Regions from separate parts of the Acidovorax sp. FG27 genome, predicted to be linked through region 3. Evidence: predicted binding sites of a transcription regulator. Region 3 holds the regulator's gene; each other region holds the start of a gene.
What was found. The regulator FNR, encoded in region 3, switches genes on or off when oxygen is low (the NO sensors DNR and NnrR bind a similar motif). The targets are predictions, from matches to a motif close to TTGATNNNNATCAA.
Positions count from the first base shown of each region.

Region 1: a site for FNR is predicted at 1,554-1,567, ahead of ABWV53_RS09340 (OmpW/AlkL family protein). Genes of this name have one in related genera too.
Region 2: a site for FNR is predicted at 1,256-1,269, ahead of azu (azurin). Genes of this name have one in related genera too.
Region 4: a site for FNR is predicted at 2,239-2,252, ahead of ABWV53_RS12190 (oxygen-binding di-iron domain-containing protein). Genes of this name have one in related genera too.

Region 1 is NZ_BAABVY010000009.1:515,709-519,460, forward strand. It holds gene ABWV53_RS09335 (metal-dependent hydrolase) at 1-771, shown strand, start outside; gene ABWV53_RS09340 (OmpW/AlkL family protein) at 865-1,482, opposite strand; gene ABWV53_RS09345 (DUF808 domain-containing protein) at 1,662-2,684, opposite strand; gene ABWV53_RS09350 (LysR family transcriptional regulator) at 2,782-3,723, opposite strand.
Region 2 is NZ_BAABVY010000009.1:172,438-176,189, reverse strand. It holds gene ABWV53_RS07740 (dihydrolipoyl dehydrogenase) at 1-483, opposite strand, end outside; gene ABWV53_RS07735 (IMPACT family protein) at 611-1,204, opposite strand; gene azu (azurin) at 1,351-1,806, shown strand; gene ABWV53_RS07725 (hypothetical protein) at 1,957-2,139, shown strand; gene ABWV53_RS07720 (methyl-accepting chemotaxis protein) at 2,143-3,744, opposite strand.
Region 3 is NZ_BAABVY010000009.1:794,986-798,737, reverse strand. It holds gene ccoG (cytochrome c oxidase accessory protein CcoG) at 1-690, shown strand, start outside; gene ABWV53_RS10580 (FixH family protein) at 759-1,052, shown strand; gene ABWV53_RS10575 (hypothetical protein) at 1,142-1,408, shown strand; gene fnr (fumarate/nitrate reduction transcriptional regulator Fnr) at 1,445-2,164, opposite strand; gene hemN (oxygen-independent coproporphyrinogen III oxidase) at 2,361-3,743, shown strand; gene ABWV53_RS10560 (sulfite exporter TauE/SafE family protein) at 3,745-3,752, shown strand, end outside.
Region 4 is NZ_BAABVY010000009.1:1,142,888-1,146,639, forward strand. It holds gene ABWV53_RS12170 (penicillin-binding protein 1A) at 1-93, shown strand, start outside; gene cyaY (iron donor protein CyaY) at 240-569, opposite strand; gene lptM (LPS translocon maturation chaperone LptM) at 582-884, shown strand; gene lysA (diaminopimelate decarboxylase) at 881-2,173, shown strand; gene ABWV53_RS12190 (oxygen-binding di-iron domain-containing protein) at 2,312-3,130, shown strand; gene msrQ (protein-methionine-sulfoxide reductase heme-binding subunit MsrQ) at 3,208-3,752, opposite strand, start outside.

The DNA of each region.
Region 1 (3,752 bases), 280 kb from region 3:
CGCTGGTGGCTGGCGCTGTGGCTCGCGCTCGTCACGCACCCGCTGCTGGACTGGATGACCGTGTACGGCACGCAGCTGCTGCGGCCCTTCGACGACACGCCGCTCGGGGTGGGCAGCATCTTCATCATCGACCCGGCCTATACGCTGCCGCTGGCGGCGGGCGTGCTGCTGGCCCTGTGCCTGCGGGGCGGACGCGGCCTGCGGTGGAACGCGGCGGGCCTGGCCGTCAGCACCGCCTACCTGGCATGGAGCTTCGCCGCGCAGCAACACGTGGCGCAGGTGGCGCGCGCGGCGCTGGCCGAGCGCGGCGTGCAGGCCGAGCGTCTGCTGGTCACGCCCACGCCGTTCAACACCGTGCTCTGGCGCGTGGTGGCGGTCACGCCCACGCAGTATCTGGAGGGCTTTCATGCCCTGGCCGACGGCGACCGCCCCATGCAGTGGACCGCGCACCCGCGCGGCGCCGAGCTGATCGCCCGCTACGGCCAGCACCCGCAGGTGCGGCGCATCGCCGACTTCAGCCGGGGCTTCTGGCGGCTCACGCAGGACGAGCGCGGCCACATCTTCGTGACCGACCTGCGCTTGGGCCAGGAGCCGGCCTATACCTTCCACTTCGACCTGGGCGAGGCCTCGGCGGTTGCGGCCGGGGGCGGCTCGGTCACGCAGCGGTGGCAGCGCCCCGACATCGCCGCCGCCCTGCCGGCTTTGTGGCGGCGCATGCGCGGGCACGGCGGTGGCAACGGCCTCTTCGGCGTAGCGGACGCGGCACCCTGAAAATTGAGGTCTTTCAGGGCTCCAGCGCCCGTTCTTCCAGCGCCTGATGCTATTTTTTCAATAGCAATTCGTTCGCGGGTTCTGAACGCGGGTTCAGAACCGCCAGCCCAGTCCCACCCCGGCCAGCACCGGGTTGATCTTGAACGTGCCCACCGGGTTGCCGGCCGCGAACACGTCGGTCTTGATGAACACCTTCTTCACGTCGAAGTTCAGGTACAGGTTCTTCGCAAGGGGAATGTCCACCCCGACCTGCAATGCACCGCCCCAGCTGCTCTTGTCGATGGAGGGGCTGAGCGCGGCCTGCACCGCCGGGTCGAACCGCACGCTCGAAAAGCGCGTGTAGTTGACGCCGGCGCCCACGTAGGGCTTGAAGCCGCTCCAATGCGTGAAGTGGTATTGCGCCAGCAGCGCGGGCGGCAGGTGCCTGAGCGTGCCGATCTGGCCCAGTCCGTCGGCGCGGATCTTCTGCTTTTGCGGCACGGTAAGGATCAGCTCCGCCGCCAGGTTGGGGCTGAAGAAATAGGTGATGTCCACTTCGGGCAGCACCTTGTCGTTGATCGACAGGCCCAGGCCGGTGGAGTCCTTGTTCACGCTGTCCAGGTGCACGGCGCGGGCACGGACCAGCCAGGGGCCGTCGGCGGCCTGCTGCGCGAAGGCGGCGCCCGAAGTGAGGGCGCCCAGGAGGGCGAGAGCCAGCCATTGCTTTTTCATACGGAACTCGATGCGGTTGACCGGGGACGACCCCCGTGACCGTATTGAGCGCCGTGGGCCGCTGGCGGGCCTTGCCGCAGATCAAACGCCGGCTGGCCTCGCAGGGGCCGTGCGCCGCTGTCTGATCTGCGTCAGGCAAGGACGCCGCCGCGGTGGCGCCATCGCCCGCGGATCCAGTGTCAATGCACCGGGGCGGCGCCCTCGCCGGCCGGCTTGCCGCGCAGCCGCTGGACGAGCGTCACCCCGCCCAGCACCAGCGCGCCGGCGACGATGCCCACCAGCGCATTCAGCAGGTTGTTGGCCAGAAAGCGCCACAGCCCGCCCGCCGGCCACTGGGCGGCCAGCTCGGCCAGGCCCTCCACGCCATGCGCGATGGCCGGCACGCCGTGCACCAGGATGCCCCCACCCACCAGGAACATGGCGGCGGTGCCGGCGATCGACAGGCCCTTCATCAGCCAGGGCGCCGCCGCCACGATCCCGCGGCCCACGGCGCGCACGGCGCCGCTTTGCTTGTTGCTCAGCCACAGGCCCAGATCATCGAGCTTCACGATGCCTGCCACCAGGCCATAGACGCCCACGGTCATCACCAGGGCGATGCCGGCGAGCACGGCCACCTGCTGGGCGAACGGCGCCTGGCTGACGGTGCCCAGCGTGATGGCGATGATCTCGGCGGAGAGGATGAAGTCGGTGCGCACCGCGCCCTTGATCTTTTCCTTCTCGAAAGCGGCCATGTCCACCGGCACAGGCGCTGCGTCCGCCGGGGCCACGGGCACCACGGCCTGCGGCTCGCCGGGCTGCGCCGGCGCCTTGCGGTGCAGGAACTTGTGCGCCAGCTTCTCAAAGCCCTCATAGCAGAGGAAGGCGCCGCCCACCATCAGCAGCGGCGTGACGGCCCAGGGCAGGAAGGCGCTGATGAGCAGCGCGGCCGGCACCAGGATGAGCTTGTTCACCAGCGAGCCCTTGGCCACCGCCCAGACGACCGGCACCTCGCGCTCGGCCCGCACCCCGGAGACCTGCTGGGCGTTGAGCGCCAGGTCGTCGCCCAGCACGCCCGCCGTCTTCTGCGCGGCCACCTTGGTCATCACCGAGACGTCGTCGGCCATCGCCACGCCCTTGCGGGCGGCCACCTTGGTCATCAGGGCCACGTCGTCCAGCACCGTGGCGATGTCGTCGAGCAGGGTGAGAAGGCTGGCACCGGCCATGGGGAACTCCGTGGGGGTTGAAAGCGGCCGATTATGGGAGCAGACCCACCTGGCCGCGCTGCGCCGCGAGCGCAAGCCGGCGCAGGACGGCGCCGCGTCAGGCGGGGCTAGCGGGGCTGTCGCTTGCGGCGCCGGATGGCAGCAGCACCGCCGACGGGCCCCGCAGATGTGCGAGCAGGCTGCGCAGCGCGGGCGGCAAGGCGGCCTCGTCACGCAGGCACAGGCACAGCCGGCGCTGCGCCCAGGCATCGCGCAGCTTCACCGTGCGGTAGTGCCGGGCGCGCCGCAGGCGCCGGGCCACGCCCTCGGGCACGATGGCCACGCCCACGCCGTGCGACACCAGATCGCACTGCCCCTCGAAGCCGGCCATGCGCGCCCGCATGGCCAGCACCGCGCCTGCCGCGCGCGCCTGCCCGTCCAGGTAGTCCTGCAGCGCGTGGCCCGCCGCCAGGCACACGAAGGGCTCGTGCAGCACGTCGGCGAAGGCTACGGCGCGCCGTTCGGCGGCCAGGCGGTGCCCGGCCGGCACGATCAGCACCAGGTGGTCGCGGGCGACGGGCTGGCACTGCAGGCCGGGCGCGGGCACGGCGCCGGACACGACACCTGCATGCGCCGCGCCGGACGCGATCAGCCGCACGATGTCCGCGCTGGTGCGCTCGGTCAGCACGACCCGCAGCCCGGGCCGCTCGGCGAGCCAGGGCCCGAGCCGGGGCGGCAGGAATTCGGTCAGCGCGGCCGTGTTGGCATACAGGTGCACTGTGCCGCGCGCGCCGGCCGCGAAGCCGTCCAGCTCGCCCCGCAAGAGCGCCTGCTGGCGCACGATGAGCCGGGCGTGGTGGGCCAGCGCCTCGCCTGCCTCGGTCGGCACCACCCCGCGGGCGCGGCGCTCCAGCAGCGGCACGCCCACGTCGGCCTCGATGTGCCGCAGCCGCTCGCTGGCCGAGCCCAGCGCCAGGTGGGCGCGCACCGCGCCCTGGGTGATGCTGCCGGCATCCACCACGCTGAGAAAGAGCCGCAGGTCGGCGAGGTCGAGGCGCATGGGGCGGTGGGCGGTCAAGGGGCGGAAGG
Region 2 (3,752 bases), 620 kb from region 3:
CAGCGTGTCGGTGGTCAGGATGCTGTCGCCGAACGCGAGCCAGGGCTCGGGCACCACGGGGCGGGAGCCCGTGGCCACGATGATGTTCTTTGCCTCGTAGGTGGTGCCGTTCACCTCCACGCGGTGGGCATCGAGCAGGCGGGCGCGGCCGGAGACTGCGCGCTCGCCGGCGTCGGTGGCCTTCAGCGTGGCGCCCACGAAATCGTCGCGCAGCGCGCGCACGCGCTCCAGCACGGCGGGCATGTCGACCGTCAGCCGGTCGCCGCCGCGGATGCCGAGCGGCGCCATCTTGTGGCGGGCGTGGAAGGCATTGCCGGCCTCCAGCAGCATCTTGGAAGGCATGCAGCCCACCCGGGCGCAGGTGGTGCCCCAGGGGCCGTTGTTGACGATGAGATAGCGCTCGGTGCGCTTGCGCACCTCGCGCAGCGCGGCGAGGCCTGCCGAACCAGCGCCGATGATGATGACGTCGAGAGGGAGGCTCATGCGCGCAGTCCTGACGGGAAGAATGAGGGGTGAATGAGTGTCGCCGCCACGGGGGCGCCAGTCTGTAGGCGGTCAGCCCTGTAGCGGGGCAGGGCCGGGCAGGGCAGGCGTGCGGGGCGGGGGCCGCTCAGTCGCGCACCGCATGCCAGCCGATGCGGCCCTGGGCCGCGTCGTTGGCCCGCTGGCTGAAGGCATCGGCGGCGCTTTCAGCCAGCCGCAGCCGCAGCACCACCTGCGCGCCGTGCGTGACCTGCAGCAGCTCGGCCCGCGCCGCCTCGATCTCGCGGCGCAGCACGCCCTCCAGCGCGTAGGGCACCTCGCATTCGAGCGTGCGCATGCGCTGCAGCACCACCTTGTCGGCCGTGAGCAGGGCCTGGGCGATGGTGTCGGTATAGGCCCGCACCAGCCCGCCCGCGCCGAGCTTGACGCCGCCGAAGTAGCGCACCACGGTGGCCAGCACGCCTTCGAGATCCTGGTGGCGCAGCACATCGAGCATGGGCCGGCCGGCGGTGCCCCCGGGCTCGCCGTCGTCCACCGCCGCCGACTGCCCGCCCGCCAGCAGCGCCCAGCAGATGTGGGCCGCGCCGGGGTGCTGCTTCCAGAGGGCATCGACGGCGGCCTGGGCCGAGGCCCGGTCCGCCATGGGCTGCACGCAGCCGATGAACCGGCTCTTCTTGATGACGATCTCGCTGTGGGCTGGGGCGCTCAGGGTCTGGGGCATGGGGCGAGGAGTGTAGGCGCGTGGCCGCCGGCCGGTGGCCGCGCGGGTCGCTTGATGCATGTCAACCCGCCCGCACGGCGCCTGCCTACGATGCAGCACGAGGGCCCGAATGCTTCGGCCCGCTTCAACTGAAAGGTGATGACGACATGGCAAGAATCTGGAAACCCCTGGCGCTGCTGGCGGTGTGCGCGGTGGCGGCTCCCGCCTGGGCGGCCGACTGCGCGGTGGACATCGAAGGCAACGACGCCATGCAGTTCAACAAGGCCAGCATCGCCTTGCCGGCGAGCTGCAAGCAGTTCACCGTCAGGCTCAAGCATGCGGGCAAGCTGCCCAAGACGGCGATGGGCCACAACTGGGTGCTGACCCGGGCCGCCGACCTGCAGGGCGCGGCCGCCGACGGCATGGCCGCCGGCGCTGCGAAGAACTACGTGAAGGAGGGCGATGCCCGCGTGATCGCGCACACCAAGGTCATCGGCGGCGGCGAGAGCGATGCGGTCACCTTCGCCACCACGGCGCTCAAGGCGGGTGAGGCGTACAGCTACTTCTGCTCGTTCCCGGGCCACTCGGCCATCATGAAGGGCACGCTCACGCTGGTGAAGTGAGCGGCGGGGTGCAGCTCGCAAGGCAGCGACCGCCCGCCCAGCCTGAGGGTCCGTCGCCCATGGCGGCGGGCAGGCGGCCTACACATCGTTGCGGCCGGCAGCCCTACGCTGGGGCGCATCGCGGCGCCTGGCCGCCATAGAAAGCCCGCCATGCTCTCACTGCATCTGCCGATCACGCTCACGCGCTTTTTCTCCGCCCCGTCGTTCGTAGGCGCGGAGGCTGCGGCACCGGCCACGCCGGTGGCCGCCGTGGCCGTGCCGGATTTGGTGTCGGCCTACGAAGACCCGCCGGACGACCTGGACCAGAGGGTGCGCGCCATGGGGGAGTGGTGAGTTCTAGGCCAGACGCAGGGGTGAGCCCGGCAGGGCCAGCGAGGCGGGTTCCGGCTGCAGCTTGAAGAGCGACACGGCCTCCACCAGCTCCCGCGCCTGCTGCTGCAGGCTCTGCGCCGCGGCGGCGCTTTCTTCCACCAGCGCCGCATTCTGCTGGGTGGCCTGATCCATCTGCGTGACGGCCATGCCCACCTGGGCGACGCCGTTGCTCTGCTCGGTGCTGGCCGCGCTGATCTCGCCCACGATGTCGGTCACCCGCTTGATCGATGTCACCACTTCGTCCATGGTCGCGCCGGCACGGTCCACCAGCGCTGTGCCTTCTTCCACCCGCGTCACGCTCTCGCTGATGAGGCTCTTGATCTCGCGGGCAGCCTGGGCGCTGCGTTGGGCCAGGTTGCGCACCTCGCTGGCCACCACCGCGAAGCCGCGGCCCTGGTCGCCCGCACGGGCGGCTTCCACAGCCGCGTTGAGCGCGAGGATGTTGGTCTGGAAGGCGATGGAGTCGATCACGCCGATGATGTCGGAGATGCGGCGCGAGCTGTCGTTGATGGTGCGCATGGTGGCCACGACCTGGCTCACCACCTCGCCGCCCTGCACGGCGACGGTGGAGGCGCCCTGCGCCAGCTGGTTGGCCTGGCGGGCGTTCTCGGCGTTGTGGCGCACGGTGGCGCTCAGCTCTTCCATGGTGGCCGCGGTTTCCTGCAGTGCGCTCGCCTGCTGTTCGGTGCGGTTGCTCAGGTCGCTGCTGCCCAGAGCGATCTGGTGCGAGCCGGTGGCGATGGAGTCGGACGAGCTGCGCACCTTGGCCACGATGGTGGCCAGGCTGCGCTGCATGACCGCCAGCGAGGCGAGCACGCTGTCGGGCGTGACGCGGCCCGCCTGGTCCAGCGGGCTCAGGTCGCCCGCCGCCACGCGGTGCGCGGCCAGGCCCAGTTCCGCCGGCTCGGCGCCCAGGGCGCGGGAGAGGCGGCGGGCGATGACCACGCCAGCCGCGATGGCCAGCGCGAGCGCGATCAGGCAGGCGACGATCATCACGTAGCGCTGGTGGTCGAAGCGGTTGTCCGCGTCGCGCTGCAGGCCCTCGGCGCGCTGCCCGGCGTCGATCACGAACTCGCCCACCTTGGAGGCCAGCTGGGCCAGCAGCGGGCGGCATTCCTGGTTGATCTTGGTGATGGCGGCGTCCCGCTGCCCCTCGGTCGCCAGCCGCACGATGTCGCGGGCCACCGGGCCGTAGACGCCCTCGATGCGCACCATGTCGGCCAGCAGGCGCTGCGTGGCCGCGGGCACGGCGGTGTCGGCGGCGACCAGCCGCTGCAGCTCGGCCATGCGGGTCTGCACGTCGGCATCGGCCTTCAGGACCAGATCGCGCTCCTTGTTGGATTCCTCGGGCGACGTCGCCAGCACTTCGTTGCGCACGGCGACCGCCCGGCGGTTCACGGCATCGCGCATCTCTTCGGCCAGGTTGGTCTGCCGGTCGATGCCGTGCACGTAGTTGTTGAAGGTCTGGTCGGCCTCGTCGAGCGAGCGCAGCGACAGTCCGGAGACGGCGAGAACGACCACAACCAGCGCGCCGAAGGCGAGTCCGAGTTGGGCTTTGACTTTCATGGCGGTAG
Region 3 (3,752 bases):
GAGGCGCGTGGCGAGCGGCGCGGCCCGCGCAGCAAGGCCGTGGACCCGCGTGCCCAGGGACTGGGCGACTGCATCGACTGCACCCTGTGCGTGCAGGTCTGCCCGGTGGGCATCGACATCCGCGACGGCCTGCAATACGAATGCATCGGCTGCGGCCTGTGCGTGGACGCCTGCAACACGGTGATGGACAAGATGCACTACCCGCGCGGGCTGATCCGCTATGGCACGCACCACGGCGTGGCCCGCCGCTGGAGCCAGCGGCAGATGCTGCGGCGCGTGCTGCGCCCGCGTGTGCTCATCTACGGCGCGGTGCTGGCGTCGCTGTGCATCGGCATGGCGGCCAGCCTGGTGGCCCGCACCCCGTTGAAGGTGGACGTGGTGCGCGACCGTGCCGCGCTCTCCCGCATCGTTGGCGGCGGCCGGCTGGAAAACGTCTATCGCCTGCAGATCATGAACGCCACCGAGCGCCTGCAGCGCTACCGCATCGGCGCGCACGGGCTGGCCGGGCTGGAGGTGGCATCCGAGCCCGTGGTGGAGATCGGCCCGGCCGAGTCCCGTTGGGTGGCCGTGCGCCTGCAGGTGCCCTATGGCGGGGTGCCCCCCGGCTCGCACCCGGTGTTCTTCGACGTCCGGGTGGAGGGCTCGGCCACGCAGGTGGTGGAGAAGTCGGTGTTCCTGGTGCCCCGGTGAAACAGGCCCCGCCCTACGTTGCTGGTTCCCATCGTGATCGACGCGGCGCAGGCCGCAAGGAGTGACCCATGACCATCGTCTTTTCTGCCGCCGAGCAAGCCCAGGCCCCGGCCCCGGCCGCACCGCAGCCCTGGTGGCGCCATGGCTATGTCTGGCTGGTGATCGCCGGCCCCGCCATCGTGGTGGTGGCGGGCTTCGTCACCCTCTGGCTCGCGCTGCGCCAGCCCGACCCGGTGCTGGCCGAAGACTATTACCAGCGGGGTCTGGACATCAACAAGACCCTGCGCCAGCAGGGCACCGCCATGGCGCCCGCCGTGAAGGGCCGCAATCATGCCGCCACGCCGGCCAAGGATCTGCCGTGACGGCCCGGCGGCGCCAGCGTTCCAGGGCTGCCCGCTCCGCGCAGGGCCCCGCCACGGCGGGCGCGGGGGCGAACTGGCCGCGCCGGCTGATGTGGATCGCCTGGCCCGCCTTCCTGATGGCGGGCGTGCTGGAGATGATCGTCTTCGCGCTCGTCGATCCTGCCGCGCTGCACTGGTCGGACCAGCCGGTGGCCCTCTCGCGCGAGGGCGTCTACACGATCGCGTTCTTTGTCTTTTGGGCGGTCATCGTGGCGGCAGGGGCGCTGACGACGCTGCTGTCGCTGTCGCCGTTCGAGATGAACCGGTGCCCGGTGCCACGGGGCGAGCGGCCATCCGACTGCGCCAGACACCGATAAGGCTGGCGGGCGCCGGGCCGCGCCACCGCCGCCCGCTCAGTGGCAGGCCTGGCTGTTGACGATGCGCTTGAGCGCGTCGGTGTCGAGGATGCGCACATGGCGCTGCTTGACCTCGACGATGCCTTCCTCGACGAACTTCGAGAACGTGCGGCTCACGGTTTCGAGCTTCAGGCCCAGGTAGCTGCCGATCTCCTCACGCGTCATGCGCAGCACCAGCTCGGACTGCGAGAAGCCCCGGGCATGCAGGCGCTGCACCAGGTTGAGCAGGAACGCGGCCAGGCGCTCCTCGGCGCGCATGCTGCCCAGCAGCAGCATCACGCCGTGTTCGCGCACGATCTCGCGGCTCATGATCTTGTGCACGTGGTTCTGCAGCGCGGTCACTTCGCGCGAGAGTTCCTCGATGCGGTCGAACGGCATCACGCAGACCTCCGCATCCTCCAGCGCCACCGCATCGCAGCTGTGGCGGTCGTGCACGATGCCGTCCAGGCCGATGATCTCGCCGGCCATCTGAAAGCCGGTCACCTGGTCGCGCCCGTCCTCGGTGGCCACGCAGGTCTTGAAGAAACCGGTGCGGATGGCGAAGAGCGAGGTGAAGGGCTCGCCGTTGCGAAACAGCGTGCCGCCGCGCTTGACCTTGCGGCGCACGGCCACGATCTCGTCGATGCGTTCCAGCTGCTGCTCGTTCAGGCCCATGGGCATGCAGAGTTCGCGCAGGTTGCAGTTCGAGCAGGCGACCTTGATGGATTGCAGATTCATGTGCAGAGGAGTCCTTCCTGGGCGGGCGCCCGCAGCCAGAGGTGCGGGCAGGCCCATCGTTTGATGCAGGAGCCCCGGGCCCGCTGCGTTGGAGGCCATTGTGTCAGCGCGCCTGGCGGCAACACTTGATCGAGATCAAGGACGTCCGGTGGGGGCTGCGGCACATTCGGCCGCAAGACCCGAGGAAATTCTTGCCATGACTGCTGTGACCCCCGAGCTGCTGCGCCGCTTCGACGTGCCAGGACCGCGCTACACCTCCTACCCCACGGCGGATCGGTTCGTCGAGGCGTTCGGCCAGGAAGAGTACGTGATCGCGTTGCAGGAGCGCAAGGTCGGCTCGGCCGCCAAGGCGCTGCCCTTGTCGCTGTATGTGCACATTCCGTTCTGCGAGGCGCTTTGCTACTACTGCGCCTGCAACAAGATCATCACCCGCCACCCGGAGCGCGCCGACGTCTATCTGCGCTACCTCGCCCGCGAGATCGATCTGCACACGGCGCACTGCGGCGTGGGCCAGCCGGTGAGCCAGGTGCACCTGGGCGGCGGCACGCCCACGTTCCTCGGCGACGATGGCCTGCGCGCGCTGGTGGCCATGCTGCGGCGCGGCTTCACCTGGGTGCCCGGCGGCGAATACTCCATCGAGGTGGACCCGCGCACCGTGACCGAGGACCGCCTGGCGCTGCTGGCCGAGCTGGGCTTCAACCGGCTGAGCTTCGGCGTGCAGGACTTCGACCCGCAGGTGCAGAAGGCCGTGCACCGCGTGCAGCCGGCCGAACAGGTGTTCGCGCTGGTGGAGGCCGCCCGGCGGCTGGGCTTCGATTCGGTGAACGTTGACCTGATCTACGGCCTGCCGCGCCAGACGCCCGAGTCGTTCGACCGCACGCTCGCGCAGGTGGCCGAGCTGCGGCCCGACCGCATCGCGCTCTACGCCTATGCCCATCTGCCCGAGCGCTTCAAGCCGCAGCGCCGCATCGTCCCGGCCGAGCTGCCGCTCGCGTCGGCCAAGGTGGCCATGCTGTCGCGGTCGCTGCAGGCGTTCGAACAGGCCGGCTACATGTACGTGGGCATGGACCATTTCGCGCTGCCCACCGACGCGCTGGCCGTGGCCAAGCGCCAGGGCCGGCTGCACCGCAACTTCCAGGGCTACAGCACGCAGCCGGACTGCGACCTGATCGGCCTGGGGGTATCGGCCATCGGCCGGGTGGGGGCGACCTACAGCCAGAACGCCAAGACGCTGGACGAGTACTACGACTTCATCGACCAGGGCCGCCTGCCGGTGGTGCGCGGGCTGGCGCTGACCCGTGACGACCTGGTGCGGCGGGCGGTCATCATGGCGCTGATGTGCCAGGGCGAGGTGCTGTTCGAGTCCATCGAGCAGGCCTGGCTGATCGACTTCCGGCACTACTTCGCCGCCGAGATCGAACAGTTGGAAGGTTTGTCCGAGCAGGGCCTGGTGGCGGTGGGCGGCGACGGCATCGCCGTGACGCCGACGGGCTGGTTCTTCGTGCGCGGCGTGGCCATGGTGTTCGACCGGCACCTGCAGGTGGACCGCAACCGGGCGCGCTTTTCGCGCATCATCTGACATGCTTTC
Region 4 (3,752 bases), 350 kb from region 3:
GAAGACCATGCGCCGGCCGTGCCGGGCGTCGCGCCCTCCGCGCCGCCGCCGGCCGAAGAACGCAGCCGGATCCTGGATCTGTTCCGCAATTGATCGAGTTGGCGGCGTGCGGGCGGCGCGCATGCCGATGCGCCCGGGGAGCCCAGACGGCCCCTCACCCCGCGCACGGATCATCGCGCCGTGCGCGCCTGCTGCGCGGGCGCAGAGTGCGCTGACCCCACGGCGCTTGCGCTCAGCGTTCAGCGGTCGAAGCGCAGCGGCATGCCGGCCTGCTGGCTGGCGTTGTCGTTCAGCGCCGCAAAGAACTCCGCACCGCCCTTGGTGTCCTGCCATTGGGCACCGTCGAAACGGTAGTGGTAGCCGCCGGTGCGTGCCGCCAGCCAGATCTCATGCAAAGGCTTTTGCTGGTTGATGACGATCTGGCTGCCATTGCCGAACGTGATGGTGATCATGCCGCCCACCCGCTGCGCATCCAGGTCGGCGTCGGTGGCGTCGTTGATCCGGTCGCATGCTTCTTCCACGGCGAGCAGGAGTTTTTCGGCCTGGTCCAGAAATTCGAGGTCCGTCATTACAATTTGGCGATGTTGAGAGCTTCCCAAATTCTAGTCAGGACGATCGCCCTTGCCGCCAGCGTGGCGGCGATCGCCGGCTGCGGCCAGCGGGGCCCGCTGTTCCTGCCCACCGAGCCGGCCGCGGCGCAACGCGCCACCCTGCCGCAGACGCTGACGCCTTTCGTCCAGCAGCGGCAGCCGTCCCAGCCATCCGCCACACCACCGCAAGCCGTGCCGGCCGCCGCCCCCGCCTCGGCGCCTCTTCCAGCGCCCACTCCTCCCGATTCGCCGGCCTCCTCCGCTTCGTCTTCCGCCTCGCCTTCCAAGCCATGACCACGCCTTCCCCCCTGCCCGGCCATCCCCACATCGCCTACCGCGACGACGCCCTGTGCATCGAATCGCTGCCCCTCGCCGATCTAGCGCGTGAGCACGGAACGCCGCTCTACGTCTATTCCAAGGCGTCCATGCTGTCGGCGCTGGCGGCCTATCAGCGCGGCTTCGCGGGCCGCAAGGTGCAGATCTGCTACGCCATGAAGGCCAACTCGTCGCTGGCGGTGCTGCAGCTCTTCGCGCAGAAGGGTTGCGGCTTCGACATCGTCTCCGGCGGCGAGCTGCAGCGCGTGCTGGCAGCGGGCGGCGACCCGCGCAAGATCATCTTCTCCGGCGTGGGCAAGACCCGCGCCGAGATGCGCGAAGCGCTGGCCACCGGCATCGGCTGCTTCAACGTGGAGAGCGAATCGGAGCTGGACGTGCTGAGCGAGGTCGCCGTGGCCATGGGCACCCGGGCGCCCATCAGCATCCGTGTGAACCCGAACGTGGACCCGAAGACCCATCCCTACATCTCCACCGGCCTGAAGGGCAACAAGTTCGGCGTGGCGCATGAGCGTACGCTGCAGGCATACCAACATGCCGCGTCGCTGCCGGGCCTGCAGGTGGTGGGCATCGACTTCCACATCGGCTCGCAGATCACCGACGACACGCCCTACCTGGACGCCACCGACCGCCTGCTCGACCTGGTGCAGGCCATCGAAGGCGCCGGCATTCCCCTGCACCACCTCGATTTCGGCGGTGGCCTTGGCATCAACTACAACGGCGACACGCCGCCCGAGGCCGACGCGCTCTGGGCCAAGCTGCTGGCCAAGCTGGATGCGCGGGGTTACGGCGACCGGCAGTTCATGATCGAGCCGGGCCGCTCGCTGGTGGGCAACGCCGGCGTGTGCCTGACCGAGGTGCTGTACGTGAAGCCGGGCGAGCAGAAGAATTTCTGCATCGTCGATGCCGCCATGAACGACCTGCCCCGCCCAGCCATGTACCAAGCCTTCCACGCCATCGTCCCGCTGCAGGCCGGCGGCAACGCGGCGGCGCAGGAGCAGATCTACGACGTGGTCGGCCCGGTGTGCGAGAGCGGCGACTGGATCGGCCGCGACCGCGCGCTGGCGGTGCAACCCGGCGACCAGCTGGCGGTGCTGTCGGCAGGTGCCTACTGCAGCGCCATGGGCAGCAACTACAACACCCGCGCCCGCCCTGCCGAGGTCCTGGTGGACGGCAGCGCGTCGCACCTGATCCGCTCGCGCGAGACGGTGACCGACCTCTTCCGCTGCGAGCAGCTCGTCAAGGCCTGACCACGCCCTGACGGCGTCCTGGGCGCGCGGGCCCGGGCGGCTGCGGGCCAGCGCTTCACGCCTGCTTGACGCGCATCAAGAAGGCGCTGGCGGTGCGGCCCTACAGTGGCCGTTTCCACTGCCCCGAAGACCGCCGCCATGGCCCAGCCGCCCGTAGAGCTCTACCGAGATGCGCAGCATGCCTGCCTGATGTTCTCGGACCTGATCGAGGAAGACGGCCAGGCCGTGCAGGCCAACCAGTTCCTCATCGTCGATGGCGACACGGGCGCCATCATCGACCCCGGCGGCAACCTGGCGTTCAACGAGCTGTTCGTCGGCATGAGCCAGCACTTCCCGCCGCACAAGCTCTCCTACCTGATCGCCTCGCACGCCGACCCGGACATCATCGCCTCGCTGGACCGGTGGATGACCAGCACCCGCGCCACGCTGGTCATCTCCCGCGTCTGGGAACGTTTCGCGCCGCACTTCACCAAGGTCGGCAAGACCGAGAACCGCGTGATCGGCGTGCCCGACGCGGGCGGCCACCTGCCGCTGGGCCGCCATGAACTGGTGCTGCTGCCGGCGCACTTCCTGCACTCCGAGGGCAACTTCCACTTCTACGACCCGGTGAGCCGCATCCTCTTCACCGGCGATCTGGGCGTATCGATGACAAGCGGCGCCCAGGCCCGCGTGCCGGTGACCGAGCTGGCGCCGCACCTTCCGCGCATGGAGGGTTTCCACCGGCGCTACATGGTGTCCAACAAGATCCTGCGGCTGTGGACCCGCATGGCGCGGCAGCTCGACATCGCCATGCTGGTGCCGCAGCACGGCGCGCCCATCCTGGGCCCCGTGGCCATTCGGGACTTCTTCGACTGGCTCGACCAGCTGCAGTGCGGCATCGACCTGTTCGACGAGGCCGCCTACCGCCTGCCGACCGCGCGGATCGATCCGGCGGCGCGGAGGGGCCCTTCCCGCTGAGATTCGCGCAGAAATTCAGGTCGAATATGCCTCTGGCGCTGATGAATCAAGCGCCGTCAGCTATCATTTCAATAGCATCACCGTGTCGCGGCTTTCAGCCGCTTCGTGCGACTGTGGTTCCAGACCCGCCAGGCCAGCAGGGCCGCGATGATGGCCGCATAGATCGCGACCTCGCCGAAGTGGTTCTTGCCCGCGCGCATCCAGAAGAAATGCAGCAACGCCAGCGCGGCGACGGCATAGACGGCGCGGTGCAGCGCCTGCCAGTGCTTGCCGCCCAACCAGCGGATCGCCCGGTTGAAGGACGTGGCGGCGAGGGCCAGCAGCAGCACGAAGGCCAGCATGCCCACCAGGATGAACGGCCGCTTGGCGACGTCGAGCACGATCTCGCCCAGCTCGAACCCCATGTCGAACCAGCTGTAGCACAGCAGGTGCACCAGGGCATAGAAGAAGACGAAGAGCCCCAGCATGCGCCGAAAGCGCGCCAGCGGGGCCAGCCCGAACTGCACGCGCAGCGGTGTCACGGCCAGCGCCACGCACAGCAGGCGCAGGGTCCAGTCGCCGGTGGAGCGGATCAGGGCTTCGGCCGGGTTGGCGCCCAGCTGGTTGGCCAGCGCGCCATAGA